3 regions of the Planotetraspora sp. GP83 genome follow, and region 1 is predicted to be linked to each of the others. Evidence: riboswitches for the same ligand, from Rfam matches in the RefSeq annotation. Region 1 holds a riboswitch; each other region holds the start of a gene.
What was found. Region 1 has a riboswitch for cyclic di-AMP ahead of ABH927_RS06565 (C40 family peptidase). Riboswitches for the same ligand answer to the same signal wherever they lie in the genome.

Region 1 (7,005 bases):
GACTGGATGAGTTCAGCCGGAGAGGGCCTGTCTCGTCCGTTGCCCGAGCAGGTCCGGTTACATGTCGTGGAGCTCGCGGCGCAGGTGCTGGGCTCGATGCCCGCGGCCACGGTTCCGCCGCCGCTGCGGGGAATCGCGAGGTTCGACCCGCGCAAGCGCGCCCGCCTCGGCAGCGCGCCGATCGCCGCCCAGCTGGAGAGCGACAAGGAGTTCCGCGAGCTGGTGGCCGAGGCGATCCAGACGGCCTGGCCCGAGCTGGTGGCCGGCCTCGCCGAGGGCACGGTGCCACCGGCGGCCGAGCCGGTGCTGGTCGCCGCCGCCGCCTACCTGACGCGCCCGCCGGGCTGGCCGGACCTGGTGGAGCAGGCGCGGGCGGACCTGGAGCAGGCGGCCTCCATCGGCACCCAGCGGGAGCAGGCGGAGACGCGGCTGCGCGAGCAGCTCGCGGCCCAGCGCGCCGCCGCGAAAGAAGAGGTGGACCGGGTCCGCGAGCAGCTGAGGGCCGCGCGCGCGGAGAACTCGGACCTGCGGCGGAAGCTGCACGACGCCCGCGAGCGGGTCAAGGCCGCCGAGGCGAGGGCGGCCGAGCTGGAGGCGGAGACCGCGGAGACCCGGGCCAAGGTCGCTGGCGCGAACGGCGCGGCCGAGACCGAGGTCCGCAGGCTCAAGGAGCGCCTCGCCGACGCCGAGCGCCAGCTGGAGGCGAGCCGCCGGGCGGCCCGCGAGGGGCGCAGCGTGGAGGACGCCCGCATCCGCGTCCTCATGGACGCCCTCCAGGACTCGGCGGCCGGGCTGCGCAAGGAGCTCGCCCTCCCCACGACGATCAGCAGGCCGGCCGACTACGTGACGGCGGTGACGCCGGGCGCCCCCAGCGTCGGCGCGGTCCCCGCGCGGGCGCTCGCCAACGACGATCCTCAACTGCTCGACCAGCTGCTCGCGATCCCGCATCTCCACTTGATCATCGACGGGTACAACGTCACCAAGACGGGCTATCCGTCGCTCACTCTGGCCGACCAGCGTGCCCGGCTCCTCACGGGCCTCGGCGGCCTCGCCGTACAGGCCCGGGTGGAGGTGACCTGCGTCTTCGACGGCGCCGAGCTGAACGGGCCGGTCCAGGTGTCGGCGCCGCGCGGGGTCCGGGTGATGTTCAGCGCGCCGGGGGAGATCGCCGACGACCTGATCCGGCAACTGGTGCGCGCCGAGCCCGCGGGGAGGCAGATCGCCGTCGTGTCCTCCGATCGGGAGGTCGCCGAGTCCGTGCGGAGGATGGGCGCCCGGCCGGTCCCCTCGACGCTGCTGCTCCGCCGCCTCGGCCGCAGCTGATTACGGTACGACTGATTACGGTACGGCCCGTACCCCTTGCGCTCAGTCATGAATGCCGTGAATACCTGCGAATAGGTTGAAGCTTCATGATCGCCTGAGTAGAGTCGCGCCGCGGGTTTCGGACTATTCCCAGGGGGCCTGAGTGCGAGGGCGTGTACCGGTGGCCGCTGGACTGGCCACCGCGTTTCTGTTGCTGCCGATCGCGGGCGCGCAGGCCGATCCCAAGCCCACAGTCGCACAGGTCAAGGCCAAGCTGCACAAGCTGAACACCCAGGCCGACCAGCTCGTCGACCGCTACAACGCGGCCAACGAGAAGTGGAAGAAGGCCAAGAAGCAGTACGGCGCGCTCAACGACGACTACAAGCAGCGGTACGGCAAGGTCGAAGCGCTCCGGGAGGGCCTCGTCTCGATCGCCGTGAACAGCTACCAGACCGGCGACTTCGGGTCGTGGGGCGGCGTGTTCTACAGCACGACCCCGGAGACGACGCTCAGCGGCCTCGCCGCGCTCGACCAGGTCTCCCTGGCGCGGACGACGCAGCTCCAGGAGTACGAGAACGCCATCAAGGGCCTCAAGCAGCGGCGGGACCAGAAGAAGACGGTGTTCGACCAGGCCGCGAAGGTCAAGGCCGACCTGGCGGAGCAGAAGGACCAGGTCGAGAAGCTCGTCAAGCAGCAGACGCGGCTGCTGCGCGATCTCGGGGTCTTCAACGCCGGCAATCCGAACAGCCCCGGCGTCGTCTACAACGGCCCGGCGTCGGGCAACGCGCGGGCGGCTCTGGAGTTCGCCTACAAGCAGGTCGGCAAGCCGTACCGGTACGGCGGGACCGGTCCGGGCTCGTGGGACTGCTCGGGGCTCGTCCAGGCTTCCTGGAACGCGGGCGGAGTCAGCCTGCCCCGGACGAGCTATGAGCAGTGGGCGTGGGGCGCGAGCCGCCGGGTGTCGCTCGACGAACTGCAGCCCGGTGATCTGCTCTGGCACGCCGGTTACGGACACGTGGGCCTGTACGCGGGTGACGGCAAGGTCGTCCACGCCCCTCAGACGGGGGACGTAGTGAAGATTGTCACACTCTCCGAGTACAACGCCGTGGGCGCCGTCCGCCCCTAAGATCATTAACTGCCGTGACTCATGTGACTAATGTGACGGCCTTCAGGTTGTGTTGCGCGAATTGTGAGCAGCATCACATTTTGGGAAATTCCGTATGGGTATGCTGCGGTTTTCTCTTTACCTCCGACCTCATTCGATCTTCATTCATGGTCCGCGCTTTGCCTGAAGCGGGAATCGCTAGGTAGCTTCTGGCCCGCGGCGAGCACGCCATGCCCGTCGGAAGTTCGGCCACCCGGCCGATTTCCCACCGAAAAATCCACGTGTCGCCGTCGTCGTCAACAGCCATCCCCCCGAGGGATCTCTGTGGCGGCGGTGACCTTGCCGAGTCCGTGCAGTCAGGAGGCACGGAGCCGGGGAACCATTCGACCTTCCATGAAGGTCCGGGGTGAATCGGCGCTCACAGCGCCGTAGGGCGACTTCCCCGCCCGAATCCGTCAGCTAACCCGGTAGGCGCAAGCGGAAGACCATAGGAGAGATCCTGTCTACCACCCCCGCACGTCTGTCCCGTATTGCCCGCCTCTCCCTGGGGGGCGTCGCGCTGACCGCTTCAGTCGGAGCCATCTCCGTACCTCCCGCGTCGGCCGACACGGTGGCAGTCACGGTCACCAAGGTGGCCACGGCGACGTCCGCGAAGACCGTCTCCACCCGGTCGACGTCGAAGAAGGCGTCGGCCAAGAGGTCCAAGAAGAAGATGAAGCTGAGCAAGGCCGCACGCCAGCAGGCCAGGGCTCGGCGGGCCGTCAGGGCCGCCAAAAGGCACATCGGCGACCCGTACCGGTGGGGAGCCACCGGCCCGCGGGCGTTCGACTGCTCGGGCCTCGTCCAGTTCGCCTGGCGCAAGGCCGGCGTCAGGCTGCCCCGTACGACATGGTCCATGCGGAGCGCCGTCCGGAAGAAGATCTCCTGGGGCCACCTCAAGCCTGGTGACCTCATCTTCACAAGCGGCGGTGGCCACGTCGGCATCTACGTGGGGCACGGCAAGATGATCCACTCGCCGCACACCGGCGCGCGGGTACGGATCGACAGGCTGGACTCCTACCGCAGGCGCACCTTCGCCGGAGCCGTTCGCCCCGGCACCTGACGGAGACCGGTTTCCCCCTCGGGGACGCCGGGCTGTGAAAGGGCCGCCCCACGATCGTTGATCGTGGGGCGGCCTCTTTCGTCGTTCCTACCTCCGCAGGCGGTCGGCGACGTGCTCGGCGGGCCTGCCGAGCACCCGCTCCAGGTCGTCGCTCTGACGTTCCAGCGCTCCCATGCGAACCTGCGTGTTGAGCCAGCTCATCGGCCCCGGCCCGGCGTCCGGCACCTCCCGGTAGGTCAGGCCGAGCGTGCGGGCAAGCTCCGGGTAGCTCCACAGCGGTCCGGTGAAGTCGTAGGCGCGGCCCAGGTGCCCGTCGCCGGTCAGCACGTTGGCGGCGGCCTCGGCCAGGTCGGAGCGGAAGGCGGTGTTGAGCCCCCGCCCGCCGGTGCTGCTGGTCAGCTCTCCGCCGGAGACACGCGGGAGGAACGCCTCGCTGTAGTAAGGGTGGCGCAGCATCGTGTACGGCAGGCCGCTGTCGAGGATGGCCTTCTCAGTGGCGTGGTGGGCCTCGGTGACGCCCGTCGGAGTGGTGTCGGCGCCCAGGAAGCTGGTGTAGGCGATGGCCCCGACCCGTACGTCCTTGGCGGCGGCGACGGCGGCCAGGTGCTGGGAGATCCTGCGCGCCGGGTCGAGCTCCGGGGAGGAGATGAGCAGGAGCCGGGCGGCCCCGTCGAACGCCTCCCGCAGGCTCGCCGGGTCGTCGTAGTCGCCCCGCCTCACCTGGACTCCTTCGGGGGCGCGGGCGGGGTCGCGGACGGCGGCGACCACGTCGCCCCTGGTGCGCAGGCGGTCGACGACCAGGCGGCCGAGCGCGCCGGACGCGGCCGAGATAACGATCATTAAGGCTCCTTTGAAGATCGCTCCTAGTCAACTCCCGGCGGAACGGCCGCCGCCACTGATTTTCCGCCGGGAGCCGAGCGGTGACGCGCGACCCGAGCCCCGCCTTCCGGCGGAGGCGGATGTCAATACGATGCTCGGCATGCGTGCTCTCGGCCGGGGGGCGGCGGCTGCGCCGCTGTGCGGGTTGTTGTGCGGGCTGCTGTGCGCGCTCACCGGGGCCGGGCCGCCCGATCGGCTGCTGCCGGAGGCGCGGGCGATCATCCGGGAGCACCCCGGGATGTGGGCCCAGGCGTCCGTCGCCAGGGGAGAGCACACGATCGTCGTGGGAGGACCCCGTCGCCTGGTCGCCGATCTGTCCGTGCTGGCCGACCGCGCGAGCCGTACGGTCGCCCGGGTCTGGGGCCCGGTGGACGCGGTGGTCCTCGTGCCCGGGACGGCGGAGCAGGCGGCGGCGCTGGCCGCGCCCGCGCGAGTGGAGGGCCTGGCGGCGCTCGCCGGGGTGGGCCGGGTCATCATCGAGCCGGACGGGTTCGCCCGGCTGACCCGGACCGGCCGCCAGGTCGTGCTCACCCACGAGCTGGTCCACGTCGCCACCGGAGCGGCGCTCACCGGCGACTTGCCCGCGTGGCTCGTGGAGGGCTTCGCCGACTACGTGGGCTACCTCGGCAGCGGGCTTCCGGCGCGGACCGTCGCCGCCGAGCTCGCCGCCGAGGTGCGGGCCGGCTCCGCGCCGCGCGAGCTGCCGGAGCGCGCGGATTTCCGGGCCGGGTCGGCACGGCTGGCACAGGCGTACGAGGAGGCGTGGCTGGCCTGCCGGTACATCGCCGGGCGCTTCGGCGAGCGGAAGCTGGTGGAGCTCTACCGCGCCGCCCTGCGCTACCAAGACACCCTGCGCTACCAAGACACCCTGCGCCACCACGACACGGGCCGGCAGGAAGACCGGGCGGGGATCGCCCCAGCCCTGCGGGAGACGCTGGGCATGACCCAGGCGGAGCTGACCCGGGACTGGCTGGCATCCCTTCCCGAGCAGCTGGGCATCCCCACCGCCCCCCTTCCCCGTGATCATGCACGGATTCCCGCATCCGGTCCGTGACCAGCCGATCCTTCATGCGTGATCATGCACGGACTCCCCGCTATCCCGCGAAAGCGGAACGGCCACCGCGTGGAGCTGCCACCATGCGGATTGCGACCTTGTCTTCGCATGATCACGCGAGCGAATGGCCCTGGTGGTGCGGGACGCCGGGGAATCCGTGCATGATCACGCGCGGGGGATGGGCCGGTCGCGGACCGGAAACGGGAATGCGTGCATGATCACGGGGAAGGGGTGCGGGGATGGGGAGGACGCTGATCGTCACCAATGACTTTCCGCCTCGGGCCGGGGGGATCCAGGCGTTCGTCCATGGGCTGGCCTCGCGGCGGCCGCCGGAGTCCGTGACGGTCTACGCCCCCCGGTGGGCGGGGTGCGACGCCTTCGACGCGCGGCAGCCGTACGAGGTGGTCAGGCATCCCGGCACGCTCATGCTGCCCACACGGCGGGTCGCCCGGACGGCGGCGGCGCTGGCGGGAAACTGCGACACCGTGGTCTTCGGCGCGGCGGCCCCGCTGGGCCTGCTCGCGCCGGCCGTACGGGCCGCCGGCCCCAGCCGCGTCGTGATGCTGACCCACGGGCACGAGGCGTCCTGGGCGCGGCTCCCGCTCGCCCGCGACCTGCTCCGCCGCATCGGCGAGGGGGCCGACGTGGTGACCTACCTCGGCGGCTACACGCGCCGCAGGCTCGCGCCGGTGATCCCCGAGTCCAAGCTCGTACGGCTGGCGCCCGGCGTGGACACCTCGGTCTTCCACCCGGGGGCGGGCGGTGACGGCATCCGCAAGTCGCTGGGCCTGGAGGGGCGGCCGGTCGTCGTCTGCGTCTCCCGGCTGGTGCCCCGCAAGGGCCAGGACATGCTGGTCCGCGCCTGGCCGGCGGTGCTCCGGCACGTCCCCGGCGCGGCGCTGCTGCTGGTCGGCGGCGGCCCGTCCCGCCAGGCGCTCGAACGGGCGGCCGCACGGCACGGCGTGAGGGAGTCGGTCGTGTTCACCGGCTCGGTGCCGTGGACCGCCCTGCCCGCCTACTACGACGCGGGGGACGTGTTCGCGATGCCGTGCCGCACCAGGCTGGCCGGGCTGGACGTCGAGGGGCTCGGCATCGTCTATCTGGAGGCGTCGGCCACCGGCCTGCCTGTCGTGGCGGGCTCCTCCGGGGGCGCCCCCGACGCCGTACGGCACGGGGAGACGGGCCTGGTGGTTGGCGGCACGTCGCCCGCCGAGATCGCCCGCGCGCTGGCCGAGTTGCTGGCCGATCCGGCCCGCGCCCGCGCGATGGGGGAGCGGGGCCGGGCCTGGATCGAGGAGGAGTGGGGCTGGGACCGGGTCGCCGCCCGGTTCGCCCGCCTCCTCACGGCAACGGGAACGACTGGGACTACGGGAACGACTGGGGCTACGGACACAACTGGGACTACGGGAACGGGGTCGGCGGCGGAACGTCGCTGAGCAGCCGTCGCGTGGTCTCCATGCCCCAGTCGTCGAGGGAGGCGATCCGGTCGGACGAGACCCGCAGGCCGCCGTAGCGCTCGATCACGTCGGCCCAGTCCTCCCGGCGCTCGACCTCCGGGCGCAC
Region 2 (7,005 bases), on a different contig from region 1:
CGTGGCATCGCGGCTGAGAGCCCCGCTTCACGCGCCGTATCGGCACCGGTGAAGCCGGGCAAGGTCTTTCCGGTACGGCTTCCGGCACTCACACTGTCGATGTGACCGACTTCGACGTTCTTGTCCTGGGGTCTGGACCGGGCGGCCAGAAGGCCGCCATCGCCGCCGCGAAGCTGGAGCGGCGGGTGGCCATCGTCGAGCGCCGCGACATGCTCGGCGGAGTGTGCATCAACACGGGAACGATCCCGTCCAAGACCCTGCGCGAGGCGGTGCTGTACCTCACCGGGCTCACCCAGAGGGACATGTACGGCAGCAGCTACCGCGTGAAGGAGGACATCACGGTCACCGACCTGACCGTGCGGACGCGGCACGTGGTCGGGCGTGAGATCGACGTGATCCGCAACCAGCTCGCCCGCAACCGGGTGACCGTCCTGACCGGGTCGGGGCACTTCGTGGACCCGCACACGATCGCGGTGGTGGACGACCGCGGCCAGGAGGTCAAGGTAACCGCCGAGAAGATCATCATCGCGACCGGCACCCGGCCGGCGCGGCCCGGCAGCGTGGAGTTCGACGACCAGACGATCATCGACTCCGACGGCATCCTGCAGATGGAGCGGGTGCCCGACTCGATGGTGGTCGTCGGCGCGGGTGTCATCGGCATCGAGTACGCCTCGATGTTCGCGGCGCTCGGCACCAAGGTCACCGTGGTGGAGCGGCGCGACCGGATGCTCGACTTCTGCGACCTCGAGGTGGTCGAGGCGCTCAAGTACCACCTGCGCGATCTCGCGGTCACGTTCCGGTTCGGCGAGACGGTCGCGGCGGTCGAGCGGCACCCGCGCGGTGCTCTGACGATCCTGGAGAGCGGGAAGAAGATCCCGGCGGCCACGGTGATGTATTCGGCCGGGCGCCAGGGCATGACCGAGAAGCTCGCCCTGCCGGTGGCCGGGCTGTCGGCCGACGAGCGCGGCAGGATCACGGTGGACGAGTTCTACCGGACGTCCGTGCCGCACATCTACGCCGTCGGCGACGTCATCGGCTTCCCCTCGCTCGCCGCCACCTCGATGGAGCAGGGCAGGCTCGCGGCCTACCACGCCTGCGGCGAGCCGGTGAGCGGCATGCACGGGCTCCAGCCGATCGGCATCTACACCATCCCGGAGATCAGTTTCATCGGCCGGACCGAGGACGAGCTGACCGACGCGCTGATCCCCTTCGAGGTCGGCGTGTCCCGTTATCGTGAGCTGGCCCGAGGCCAGATCATCGGCGACACGTACGGCATGCTGAAGCTGCTCGTCTCCCCGGAGGACCGCTCGCTGCTCGGGGTCCACGTCTTCGGCACGGGGGCGACCGAGCTGATCCACATCGGCCAGGCGGTCATGGGCTGCGGCGGCACCATCGACTATTTGGTCGACGCCGTCTTCAACTATCCGACGCTCGCCGAGTCGTACAAGGTCGCCGCTCTGGACGCGATGAACAAGCTGCGCAGGGTGGAGCGCTTCACCGACTGAAATCGTCAGCATGACAGACTGTCTTAAGTCAAGCCCATCTGTCAAGGCGCCGTCTATCATAAAAGCGTGAGAGAACTGGCGTGCGAGCTCCCTGCCGGCCTTGAGGTGGATTTCGGATGGTTGCTGGGTCAGGCGCTGCATGCCCACCTGACGGTGACCAAACTCGCGGCGGAGTCGCTTCCCGCTGGTCACCGGGGATATCTGGTGCTGTCGGCGGCGGTCCACGAGAGCGCCCGCAACCAGATCGAAATGGCCCGTCAGCTCCGCCTCGACCGCACGGTGATGGTCTACCTGGTCGACGACCTCGTGAAGGCCGGCCTGGTCGAGCGGCGCCCGGACCCCGCGGACCGGCGTAACCGGCTGATCGCGGCGACCGAGCTCGGAGTCGAGCGCCTTGCGCAGGTCACGGCCGAGATCGACCGTGCCGAGGCGCACTTCCTGGGCCCCCTCGACGACCATGAGCGCGAGACGCTCAGAGAGCTGCTGCGCCGCCTCGTCGCGGGATCTCTGGCGGACGGCGGCCCGGTGCCGTCGATGTGCGAGGTCGCCGAGCACCTACGGGGCGCGCTCCAGGGAGAGTGTGACGACCAGAAGAGCCACTAGGGTGCCGAGCCGGGCAGCCGACGACCACATCCCCAGTGGGAAGCTCGCCGCCACGACCAGCGCCGCGAGCAGCCGCGCCGGTGCGTGCCCGAGCGCGAAGACACGCCGGAACCACACGTCGCCGAGCAGGAACAGCGCCACTCCGCCCGCCATCGCGACCGCGGGGCCGAAGCCGAGATGTCGTGGGCGATGGCCTCCTTTTGATTACACGTTTGCGCCTGTTGGATACAGCACAGCCAGTTAGTCGATGACCTCGGCCCGCAGTTGGGGGAAGACTTTCGACACCTTCCCGAGGAGGTAGTCGCCGTACGTCCCGGTGAAGGCGCGGAGGTCCTGGCCGTCCCAGCGCGGGCGCCCGCCGTCGCGTTGGGGGCGGGACGGCAGCGGCGGCACCTCGCAGTCCCAGCCGGGGTCGAAGAAGAACGGGAACGACAGCCGGTCCCGGCCGCTCAGGTTGCGCACGCGGTGCGGCGTCGACCGGTAGTGGCCGCCGGTCAGCCGGTCGAGCATGTCGCCGATGTTGCAGACGAACGTGCCGGGGATGGGCGGAGCCTCCATCCAGCCCCGTGAGGTGTGGACCTGGAGCCCGCCGTTGTGGTCCTGGAGGAGCAGGGTCAGCAGGCCGTAGTCGGTGTGCTCGCCGACCCCCCAGTCCATCGAGTCCGGCGGCGAGGGCGGGTAGTGAAATATCCGGAAAAGGATGGTCGGCGCGGCGGTGTAGCCGGAGGCGAAGTAATCCTCCTCCAGCCCGAGGCTCAGCGCGATCCCGCGCATGACGCTCTGCGCGACCCCGGTGAGCGCGTCGAGATAGGCGAGTACGGCGGGGCGCAACTCCGGCACCTGGACCGGGAACAGATTGGGCCCGTGCAGCGGCCTCGGGTCGTCGGCCGCGCCTTCCACACCGAAGTAGATCCCTTCCTTCAGGTCGGGACGACCGGAGGTGAGCTCCCCGCCCACGGGGAAGAAGCCGCGCCAGGCCCGGCCGCCCCGGTCCATGGAGATCTCCAACTTGCGCTGCGGCGGGAGCCGGAAGAACCGCCGCGCGGCGCCGTCCAGCCGGGTGATCAGCTCGGCGGACACCCCATGGCCGCTGACGTAGAAGAACCCGCTGTCCCGGCAGGCCGCCTCGATCTCGCGGGCGACAGCCGTACGCTCGCCGGGAGAGTCGGGGCCGGTGAGCGGGCTCACATCGATGACCGGCAGCGGTCCGGAAGCGCTCGACATGATCGTTACCCCAGCACGCCCGCGCGGGGCCCGGCCATGGACGAGGACACGGAGGACATGGACACGGAGGACATGGAGGACGCGGAGGCCATGGCGTCGGCCCGCTCGCGCGCCTCCAGGACCTCCTCGACGTGGGTTTCGGCCCACTTCTTCACCGCGGCGATGGGTTCCAGGAGCGAACGGCCCAGCTCGGTGAGCCGGTATTCGACGCGGGGCGGCACCACGGGGAAGACCTCGCGGCTGACGAGCCCGTCTCTCTCAAGCGCTCGAAGCGTCTGCGTCAAGACCTTGGGAGTCGCTCCGCCGACCCGTGCGCGGAGCTGGGAGAACCGCAGAACCTCGCGGCTCAGCGCCACGATGATCAACAGAGTCCATCTGTCGCCGATCCTGTTGAGGATCACACGGGAGGGACAGTCCACGCTCAGAACGTCATATTCGCAGCCGGTATCCATTCGGGAAATATAGCATGTTTAAGTACTCAATACCTGCTGGATACCGTCCAGGTTGACGCGCCACAGGGGTGCGGTGAGAAAGTCGCAGCGGCACGCGGCGCCTGGTGCGGGCTCTCGATCAGGTGCCGTTCATGCCGGCGGGAGGGGTGACCGTGGGGGGCGCGCTCACCCGGGCCGACGCCGCCGCCCTGGCCGGGCCTCCTGCGCGCCCTCACCTGAAGGCCCCCATCGCGGAGCCGTGGCTGACAGGCGCCGTTGACTGACCGTTTTGTACTCTTTACATCCTAGTTGCGTTATGTGTACCTTTAGTCCCCACGGCACGGACGGCGTTGACCCCCGCGTTGTTCCGTTGCCGGTCAGTTGCCCGGACCGTGCGTCTCAGGTGGGATCCGTCCCGACCGGAGCGCCGGCCGCCGAATCCGCACCTCGCGGAGCCGGGGACCCACCTTTCCGGGGTGAATCGGAGCGTCGGCCCCCCAGCCGCGCCCGTAGGGCACTTCCACGCCCGAACCCGTCAGCTAACCCGGTAGGCGGTATGGAAGCAAGGAGCCAACCCCTACATGCCCCACCAGCGACTCTCCTCGACCTCTCCCTCTCCCAAGCGCCGGCTGAGCCTCCCCGGCAGGCGTCTGCGGTCCGCCATCGCCGGTGTGACCCTGGCTCTGTCGGCCGCCGTCTCGACCGGCCTTCTGACGGGCCCGGCGCACGCCGACGGGTTCACCTACGGCGAAGACGTCTCCGGCTACGAGTCCGACTGGGACTGGAGTGCCAGCCCGGCGAAGTTCGGCATCATCAAGGCCACCGAGGGCCTGACCTTCGACGACTCCTCCTTCGCCCGGCACTGGGACGAGATCGCCAAGAAGGGCATCGTGCGCGGCGCCTACCACTACGGCCACCCGGGCAACGATCCCGTCGCCGAGGCCGATCACTTCCTCTCCGTGGTGAACGCGCAGCCCGCCAAGCCCGGGGACCTGCTGGTGCTGGACCTGGAGACCGCCGACGACCAGTCCGTCGCCCAGGTCAACGCGTGGGCCAAGACCTGGCTGGAGTACGTGAAGGCCAAGACCGGCGTCACACCCTTGTTCTACAGCGGCTGGAACTTCGCCGAAACCTACGGCTACGGCCTGGCCGACTATCCGTTGTGGGTGGCCAACTACAGCGAGGCCATGGGCGCCGTCACGCCGCCCGCCGACTGGAAGTCCTGGACGATCCACCAGTACACCGACGCCCCCGTCGACCAGAACGTCTCCTCGTTGACTCCCGACCAGTTGCGCGCCCTCGGCCGCCGCTGAGCCGAACCGGCTGCCGGCCGTCCCTGCGGGCGCGTGGAGTGGCCGGCTTTCGCTCCCGCAGGCGCCAGGGATGGTTCCAGGGTTCAGTCGGGCTCGGCGGGCGTGCGCCTTCCTGCGACCAGGGTGTCGCCCGGTTCCGCGGTGCGTGAGGGAGCCTCGCTGCGGCTCTCCGCCGGGCTCTCCGTCGTCTCGTCCCGCTTGGTACGGCGGAGCCGCCCCTTGGGGACCGTGTTCGAGGCCGTGTTCGAGGCCGTGTTCCCGGCCGTGTTCGAGGCCGTGCCGTCCTTGTCGCCGGATGACGCCGAGGCCGAGGCCGAGGCTGAGGATGAGGACGAGGCCGGGAAGGTGACGGGCCCCTTCGCGCCGGCGCCCTTCCGGGTGGCCGGCTCGACCGGCGATCCCTTCGGCTTCCCGGCCGACCCCGGCTCGGCCCGGTCCGTGAGCTCCGTCGCGTGCCGGTCGGCCGGGGCCGGCGTCCTCGGCTCGCGCAGGGCGGCGATCACGGCGTCGGCCTCCGCCTCCGCCGCGAAGTCCTCGGCCGCCTCGGCCTCGCGCCGCTTGATGACGACCATGTGATCGACCGAGATGCGGCCGGCCCCTCCGACGGCCAGCAGCACGGACGCGGCGCCGAGCGCCACGATGAGCTCGATGTCGCCTCCAGTGAGCGGCAGCCCGGTGTCCCCCGCGGTCAGGATGAAGACGGCGACGGCCTCGGCGAAGAGCAGCAGGCCGACGGCTGGTACGGCGAGGCCCGCGATGAGCAGCGTCCCTCCGATCAGCTCGATCAGCATGGCGGCGGCCGCCCAGAAGCCGGGCAGGGGGGCGCCGAGCTTGGCGAACTCCGTGCCCGTGGCGGTGAGGCCGGCTTCGAGCTTGTGCCAGCCGTTGGCGAAGAAGATCCCGCCGACGCCCATCCGGGCGGCCAGCGAGGCTAAATCGTGGAGGGTTCTCTTCACGGCACTCATTCTGGGGGGCTGGGGGTGGCTTGCCCAGACAATCTCCCCATAACCGGCGGTCTCATGCATGCCCCCGCCACGACATGGCCGGGGTCAGGCCGAGACGGGCCTGCGCTCCTCGGCGGGCGCAAGTGGGGGTGAGGGCCGGGGCCCGGTTGCGGGCGCGGGTGCCCTCCCGGGTGAGGAGGAGCGGGGGACCAGCACGGCCACGGCCAGCGCCGTCACTGAGAGCAGCGCGAGGCTCACCACGACCGTGCTGTGCAGGGCCGTGACGAAGGCCACGCGGGCCGCGTCGAGCAGCGCGGGCCCGGCGGTGCCGCCAGTCTCGGCCGCCACATGGGCCGCGGCGGCGAGCGACTCCCGGGCCTGGGCCATCAGGTGCCTGGGAACACCGGGGATCACCCCCAGAACCGGCGCGTAGACGACCGTGGTGATCGTCCCGAGGACCGCGATGCCGAGCCCGGCGCCCAGCTCGTAGGCCGTCTCCTCGATGGCGGCGGCCCCTCCGGCGCGTGACTCCGGGGCGGACGCCATGATCGTGTCGGACGCGGCGAGCAGCGCCACCTCGACGCCGAAGCCGATCCCCACGAAGGACACGGTCAGCATGGCCGAGTGCTGCTCCACACCCCACGTGAGCACGGGGGCGAGCGACAGCGCGGTGAGCGCCAGGCCGCCGCTCATGGTGGCGCGCAGGCCGATCCGCCGCAGCACGTGCGCGGCCGCCAGGCCGCCGGCGATCGCGGCGACCATCAGTGGCAGCATCCGGACGGCCGCCTCCAGCGGCGACAGGCCGAGCACGAGCTGGAGATACTGCGCCAGCATCAGCTCCAGCCCGACCAGGGCGAAGATCGCCAGCAGCACGCAGGCGACTCCGGTCGCGAAGGCGCGCTCCGCGAAGAGCCCGAGGTCGAGCAGCGGGGACGCCAGCCGCCGCTGGCGGCGCACGAACCAGACCAGCAGCGCGGCCCCCGCC
Region 3 (7,005 bases), on a different contig from region 1:
TTCGAGCTTACTTTGATTCGTCAGCCAAACATATACCCGGTTTCCCCTGGCTGACAATTCAGGATTGACGATCCGATGACTTCTCACGCGGCTCGCGCGCCTGGCGGAGACCCGCCGCGTCGGACCGCACCAACTTTACGATGCCGTACACGACCGCTCCAGCGGCGACCGCGGAAGGTATCAACGCGGACAATACCTCTGTCATTCTGCCTCGCTCGTGCCGGGGGTGGCTTTCGCGGCACCCGTGCGATTTTTCCGGGAGGGGCAAGCCGGGCCGGCGCGTTCTCCGCTGGGAGCCCTGATACGACGATAGCGCTGTGGGGGGCCAGGTGCGTCTTGCGGGGTCCCTTGCCCCCGAGGGTAATGCACGTCTCTCCAGCTGTCTTACCGGATGCACTCGAAATCGTACCGATAATGCCAAGTGGGGCGACCGCCGAAGCGGCCACCCCACCGTTTCGCCCTGGTTCGGAGGGCATCCTCGCGCCGGTCAGCGCGGCGCCTTAACCACCACCGTCCCGGCGACCTTGTCGTGAAGCCCCTGCTGGAGAGGCTTGTCGATCAAGATGAACAGGCCGGTCACGAAGGCGAAGGCCCCGGCTAGGTAGTAGAGCACCGGAATGCCGTAGAGCGCCAAAACGCCAGGGTAGAGAGCGGAGCGCTTCATCAGGGCGGACGAATCCAGGGGCGCGCCGCCCACCCCGACGACCTTGATCTTCATGACCTTCTTGCCGATGGTCTGGCCGTCCTTGGAGTGCAGCGTGTAGTCGTAGGCCGCATATGCGCCGAAGGCGATCAGCGCCGCGAGGAAGCCCGGCAAAAAGAGGGTCCCCGCCGGGTTCTCCAGGAGATCCGCGACCGAGGGCCGGAAGATCGAGGTGAGGATGGCGGACAGAATCGCATAGGCGACCCCGAAGATGACGTTGTCGATGATTCGAGCGACCAAACGCTCCCACCATTCGGCGAGGGGCGCGGGGGCTCCGGGAGGAAGGGGAGCCCCCTGCGGGGCCCCATAAGGACCCTGAGGAGCGCCATAAGGGCCCTGCGGAGCACCATAGGACCCGGGCGGCGGATATCCACCGGGCGGGGGCGGCGGAGCCGAGCCATAAGGATTCTGGCCGGGGGGCGGTTCCGCGGTCATTGGTCACCTCTCGTGACTGCGATCGGACGTGCGTTGGTCAAGCATCGCACGGAGAAGCCCGCCCGTTACGGATTTTCCGTCCCGCTCTTCGCGCGGCTACTCTCTTGTGGCGAAGATACGAAAAACGGGGCCGATGGTCCGTTCCATCGGCCCCGTTTTGTGGCACTACTTGATCTTGACCACGATCGTGTTGGCGACCTTGTCGTGCAGAGCCTGCTGCAGCGGCTTGTCCCATAACAGCCAGAGCACATTCACCAAGGCGAAGATGCCGACGAGGTACTCCACAATGGGAATCCACCGGAGCAGCTGCGGCCCGTAGAGCACGCCGGCCCGCTTTCCGGCCACCTCCGTGGAAAGACCGCCCGCGTCGAGCGTGCCTCCGACCGGCACGACCCTGATTCCCATGACGATCTTGCCGACGGTCTGCCCGCCCCTTCTCAGCATCAGGAACTCGTACGCGACCATCACGGCGCCGCCGACGAGGGAGGCGAGCAGCGCGGCGAGGAAGAGACCGGTCGTATCCACGTGGTTGCCGGTTCTCAGGTCGTAATAGCCCTGCGTGACCACGACAGCCGTGATCGCGGCCGACACGATGCCGAACGGGATGCCGACGATCACGCCGTCGATGAGCCTGGCCACCAGGCGCTGCCACCACTCGGCCAGCGGGGCCGGCGCGCCGGGCGGGATCGGGGCCCCGGCGCCGTACGGCTGGCCGTATGCGGGCTGGCCATAGGGCGGCTGGCCGTAACCCTGCTGGCCATACCCCTGCTGCTGGGGCTGCTGGCCGTACTGCTGCTGGGCGTATCCCTGGCCGTACGCCTGCTGGTCATAGCCGGGCTGGGCCTGCCCGTACTGCTGCTGCCCGTACTGCTCCTGGCCATACTGCGGGTACTGCTGATACTGCTGGCCGTGCTGCTGGTCCTGGCCGTACTGCTGAGCCTGCTGGCCGTAGCCCGGCTGCTGAGCCTGTTCGCCATACCCCGGCTGGCCGTACGCGCCGGACTGGCCATAAGGCTGCTGGCCGTACTGCTGCTGTGCCTGCTGGCCGTAGCCCGGCTGCTGGGCCTGCTGGCCCCACTGCTGCTCCTGGCCGTAGCCCGGCTGCTGGGGCGGCTGCCCATAAGTGGGCTGCTGAGCCTGCTCGCCATATCCCTGCTGGCCGTACTGCTGGCCGTACTGCTGGCCGTACTGCTGGCCGTACTGCTGGCCGTACTGCTGGTCGGGGCCGCCGTACCCGCCCTGGGCGGGCTGGCCGTACGCGCCCGACTGGCCGTAGGGCTGCTGGGCGGGCTGCTGGCCGTAACCCGGCTGACCGCCCTGCTGGCCGTAACCCGGCTGACCGCCCTGCTGGCCGTAACCCGGCTGACCGCCCTGCTGGCCGTAACCCTGTGCCTGCTGGGGGCCCGTCTGCTGGCCCGGGTGCCGGTAGCTGACGACCGTGACGTCGGGGTCGTAGTCCTGGGCGGGCGCGTCCGGGTTCTGGCTGTTCTGCCCGTGGCCCGACGGCGGCGGCGGGGAGCCACCGGAGTCGTCCTGGGGGTACGGCGGCTGTCCAGTGCTCACCGTGTCACCTCTTTCGAGTGCGCGTGCGGCACATGTCAGGCACGCATGCTGATATTGCCCAAAGTAGCGACAGGCCTATCAACAGTCACCTTTCCACCAAGTCAGCACCAGGGTCAAGATCGACGATCTAGGCGCGATCCACCTGGGAAGAGAGGTGGAGCAGCATCCGGGTGTTGCCCAGCGTGTTGGGCTTCACGTGTTCGAGATCAAGGAACTCGGCGACGCCTTCGTCATAGGAGGCGAGCAGCTCAGCGTAGACCTCCGGGGATACCGGAGTGCCCTGGATGGGGACGAAACCGTGGCGGCCGAAGAACTCCACCTCGAACGTGAGGCAGAAGACCCGGCGGACCCCGAGCTCTCGCGCGGTCGTGATGAGCGCGCTGACGATCCGGTGGCCAACGCCCCTTCCGCGTGCCGACGGGTCGACGGCGACGGTCCGAATCTCGGCCAGGTCCTCCCAGAGCACGTGCAGCGCGCCGCAGCCGACCACCGTGCCGCCCACCTCGGCGACCCAGAACTCCTGGACGTCCTCGTACAGGGTGACGGTGCTCTTCTCCAGCAGACGGGGCCCCACGCCGGAGTACGCGTCGACGAGGCGGCGGATCACGCGGACGTCCGGTGTCGTGGCCCGGCGGACGACCACGGCCGGGGGGCCGGGCTCCATGGGCGTCTGCTCCGCGACCTGCTCCATGGACCGCCAGCGTAGTCGGCCCCGGCCGGCGGATCGATGCCACGAGGGTCGGCGCGAGCGGCCGGAAAGCGGCTTAAGGCATTAACGGCCAGTCCCTAACACGGCCCCAGAGGTCACTCCGTCACCAGGGGTGACCTTGAGAGCACCGCGCCCCCACTCGCCTCACCTTCAGCTCGCCTTCAGGTTTTGCCGTGTCATGGACCTGCGCTGACCGAAGCCCGCAATGTGTCAAAGGTGTCTAAACGCAGGTAAAAGCCGGTATATGGTGACAACTACCGTGATCAGGCCGTGATCGTTCGGTAGTGAAACCTAGACGGGATCCGGAGTTCTGGTTGAGCAAGAACTCCGCGTGCACTAGTGTCCAGCGACGATGCCGGTCGTCGCGGGTGCTTCGCGGAGGCCGGACCGCCGAGTCTTCTGAGCACGTAGGTGTGGAGAGGAGCCGGGGACCCAACTGTGCGGATCCGGAATCGAGTCAAGGGAACGTCGATCCCAGGTCAACAAGGGGTGAATCCGAAAGGTAGGGCTACTCCGGCCCGAACCCGTCAGCTAACCCGGTAGGCGGCCAGGAGTGCCGTGTGAACGCCGTGAGGCCGTCAAGGCCCCCGCGGCGACCAGTTCGTGCGGCACGACGTAGGAGAGGAGCTTGGTTGCGCATGCGTGGAGGACGGCCGTCGGGGAAACACGCCCGTGGCCGATGGCCCGTGGCCGGTACGTCCATGTCCGGACCCATCCGCAGGCTGGTCTTCGTGGGCGTCGCGCTCACCATGATCACCGTGGGCGCCCCCATGGTCTCCGCCACCGCCGATCCCAAGCCCAGCCTCAAGCAGCTCACAGCTGAGGTGGAAAGCCTCTACACCGAGATCGAGACCCTCACCGAGGAGTACAACGGCGAGCGCGTCCGTCTCAAGTCGGCCGAGCGGTCGGCCGCGGTCGCGAAGAAGACCCTCACCAAGAGCGAGTCCGAGCTCGCCCTCCGCCGCCAGAAGGCCAGCCTCGTCGCGCAGAACTCCTACATGACCGGCGGCTTAGGCTCCCCGCTCGCGATGGTCGGCTCCACCGACCCCGAGGCGTACCTCGACCAGGCGTCCGCGACGTACGCGCTGGAGATGCAGCAGGGGCAGGAGGTCGCCGAGGTCGCCAACGCCATGAAGGCCGCCGAGCGGGCCAAGGCGAGCGCCACCGCCCGCCAGGCCGAGGTGAAGAAGCTCCTCGCCGGCATCGAGGCGCGGCGCACCAAGATCAGCAAGCTGGTCAAGAAGGCCGAGAGCAACCTCTACAGCAGGGTCGCCGGCAGCATCAGCGGCGGCCGGGCGACCCGGCTCTCGTTCCCCGTCGTCGGGGAGGGCAAGGCGGCCGAGGCGGCGCGCTGGGCGCTGAGCCAGCAGATGAAGCCCTACGTCTGGGGCGCCGAGGGTCCTCGCTCCTTCGACTGCTCGGGCCTGATCATGGCGGCCTACCAGACGGTCGGGATCAGCCTCCCCCACTACACCGGCGACCAGTGGACCTCCGGCACCCACATCCGCCGGGAGGACATGCGCCCGGGTGACCTCGTGTTCTTCTACTCCGACCTGCACCACGTGGGCATGTACATCGGCGGCGGCTACATGGTCCACGCCCCCCACACCGGTGACGTGGTCCGCATCGCGAAGCTCGGAAACCGTCCCTTCGCGGGAGCCGTACGGATCGCCGACTAGGCGAAGACGGCGGCCGGGCCGCGCGCGTTAGATGAGGCGGCGGCGGGCCGCCCACGCGACCGCCTCGATGGCGGTCGCCACGCCGATCTGGTCACAGATGTGGCGAAGCCGCCGCCGAACCGTGCGGCCGCTCACGTCGAGGCTGCGACCCACCCGGTCGGCGGTCACGCCCTTGGCCAACTCCGACAGGAGCAGGATGTCGTCGTCAGTGAGACCGGCACGTTCGAGGTCCGCGGCGATGCTGTCCCCCCGGGATACGAGGTCGGGAAACCCCATCGTCTGTCCTCCCCATGACGATGATTGGTCGGCCCACCTTCAGGGAAGGTAAACGCCCTCGTCAAGGTCGTCAAGGTTTGCCCTTGTCTAGAACGCCGCTCGCCTTTCTTTGAGTGAAGAGAATGAGCGACAGAAAGAGCGGGAGAACGGAAAGAGGGAGAGCGGGAAAGCGTGGAAGCGGGGAAAGCGCCGTGATCATGCAGACCTTCCGCAGATGCCATCTGGCCTGCGCCAACCCCCGCCGTGATCTGGCAAAGGTTCCCGCGCGCACCCATTGACCTGCTCCAACGCTCATCGTGATCAAGCAGTTCTCGTCCCAGTGCGAGGATGGCGCACCTGCATGATCACGGTCGATGTACGGCCATCTCAGAGGCCCTTCCCGGGAAGCCATGCATGATCACGAGTGGCGTATGGGCAGCTCAGCGAGCCGTCGGAGAAACCGTGCATGATCACAACAAAAGAAAGAGGGCGTGATCACAAACAATGGGTGGGCGCTCTGCTCAGCCGGTGGGCCTGACCAGCTTCTCCCGGCGCACCCGCATCTGCTCAGGCAGCTCGTCCATGGTCACACAGCGTACAACGGATCATGTCCCCAACAGCTTGCGCACCCGGTCGCGGCCGACGGCGAGCAGCAGCGTGGGCAGCCGCGGCCCGGTCTCGCGGCTCACCAGCAGCCGGTAGAGCAGGGCGAAGAACGTGCGCTGGGCGGCCTTCAGCTCGGGCGTCGCCGCCTTGGCGCTCAGGTCGAGCCCGGCCTGGATCTTCGGCACGCCGTACACGAGCGTGGTCAGGCCGTCCAGCGACCAGTGCGCGTCGAGGTTGTCCGACAGCAGCCGCAGCGATTCGCGCTCGGCGTTGCCCAGGGTGTCGAGAAGCTCGGTGTCGGGCTCCTCGCGGACCTGCGTGCGCTCCTCGGCGGGGACGTAGGTGGTCACCCAGTACTGGGCCCTGTCAAGCCGCGGCCGCAACTCGTCGAGCCCTGAGATCTCGTGGTCGAACTCGCGGAGGATCCGCAGGGTCTGCTCCTCGTCGCCGGTGGTGATGTCCGCCACCGAGGCGAGTGTCCGGTACGGCAGGCGCCGCGGTGTCTCACTGAGCGTCACCGACGCGGTGGACGTCGCACGGCGGTAGGCGGCCTGGTCGGCCGGGAGCGCCGAGCCGTCCGCGATCTTCTTGGACAGCGTGTCCCACTCGTCGTACATCCGCTGGATCTCCTGGTCGAAGGAGACCTTGAACGACTGGTTGGGGCGCCGCCGCGCGTAGAGCCAGCGCAGGAGCGCGGGCTCCATGATCGAAAGAGCGTCCGCCGGGGTCGGCACGCCGCCCTTGGAACTGCTCATCTTGGCCATGCCGCTGATGCCGACGAACGCGTACATCGGCCCGATCGGCTGGGCGCCGCCGAAGATCTCCCTGACGATCTGGCCGCCGACGACGAAGGACGATCCGGGCGAGCTGTGGTCGACCCCGGACGGCTCGAACACCACGCCCTCGAAGGACCAGCGCATCGGCCAGTCGACCTTCCACACCAGCTTGCCGTGGGTGTGCTCGGCCAGGATCACCGTCTCGGCGTGGCCGCACGCGCAGGTATAGGCCAGGGCCGTCGTCTCGTCGTCGTACGAGGTGACCGTGGTCAGGTCGCG

Region 2: it holds a riboswitch for cyclic di-AMP, as region 1 does, so the genes downstream of both, ABH927_RS29885 (glycoside hydrolase family 25 protein) here and ABH927_RS06565 (C40 family peptidase) in region 1, are expected to answer to the same signal.
Region 3: it holds a riboswitch for cyclic di-AMP, as region 1 does, so the genes downstream of both, ABH927_RS31575 (NlpC/P60 family protein) here and ABH927_RS06565 (C40 family peptidase) in region 1, are expected to answer to the same signal.

The regions. Positions count from the first base shown of each region.
Region 1 covers NZ_JBGCBZ010000003.1:374,967-381,971, reverse strand. The annotation lists gene ABH927_RS06575 (NYN domain-containing protein) at 7-1,323, shown strand; gene ABH927_RS06570 (NlpC/P60 family protein) at 1,484-2,428, shown strand; cyclic di-AMP (ydaO/yuaA leader) riboswitch at 2,738-2,896, shown strand; gene ABH927_RS06565 (C40 family peptidase) at 3,018-3,509, shown strand; gene ABH927_RS06560 (NAD(P)H-binding protein) at 3,597-4,349, opposite strand; gene ABH927_RS06555 (hypothetical protein) at 4,489-5,442, shown strand; gene ABH927_RS06550 (glycosyltransferase family 4 protein) at 5,682-6,878, shown strand; gene ABH927_RS06545 (glycoside hydrolase family 36 protein) at 6,844-7,005, opposite strand, start outside.
Region 2 covers NZ_JBGCBZ010000028.1:70,287-77,291, reverse strand. The annotation lists gene sthA (Si-specific NAD(P)(+) transhydrogenase) at 102-1,505, shown strand; gene ABH927_RS29910 (MarR family winged helix-turn-helix transcriptional regulator) at 1,572-2,108, shown strand; gene ABH927_RS29905 (hypothetical protein) at 2,061-2,261, opposite strand; gene ABH927_RS29900 (isopenicillin N synthase family dioxygenase) at 2,349-3,332, opposite strand; gene ABH927_RS29895 (winged helix-turn-helix transcriptional regulator) at 3,338-3,784, opposite strand; gene ABH927_RS29890 (hypothetical protein) at 3,889-4,047, shown strand; cyclic di-AMP (ydaO/yuaA leader) riboswitch at 4,186-4,332, shown strand; gene ABH927_RS29885 (glycoside hydrolase family 25 protein) at 4,345-5,076, shown strand; gene ABH927_RS29880 (DoxX family protein) at 5,160-6,032, opposite strand; gene ABH927_RS29875 (MFS transporter) at 6,126-7,005, opposite strand, start outside.
Region 3 covers NZ_JBGCBZ010000033.1:27,413-34,417, forward strand. The annotation lists gene ABH927_RS31560 (RDD family protein) at 488-1,138, opposite strand; gene ABH927_RS31565 (RDD family protein) at 1,304-2,701, opposite strand; gene ABH927_RS31570 (amino-acid N-acetyltransferase) at 2,829-3,392, opposite strand; cyclic di-AMP (ydaO/yuaA leader) riboswitch at 3,789-3,971, shown strand; gene ABH927_RS31575 (NlpC/P60 family protein) at 4,112-5,089, shown strand; gene ABH927_RS31580 (LuxR C-terminal-related transcriptional regulator) at 5,117-5,365, opposite strand; gene lysS (lysine--tRNA ligase) at 5,950-7,005, opposite strand, start outside.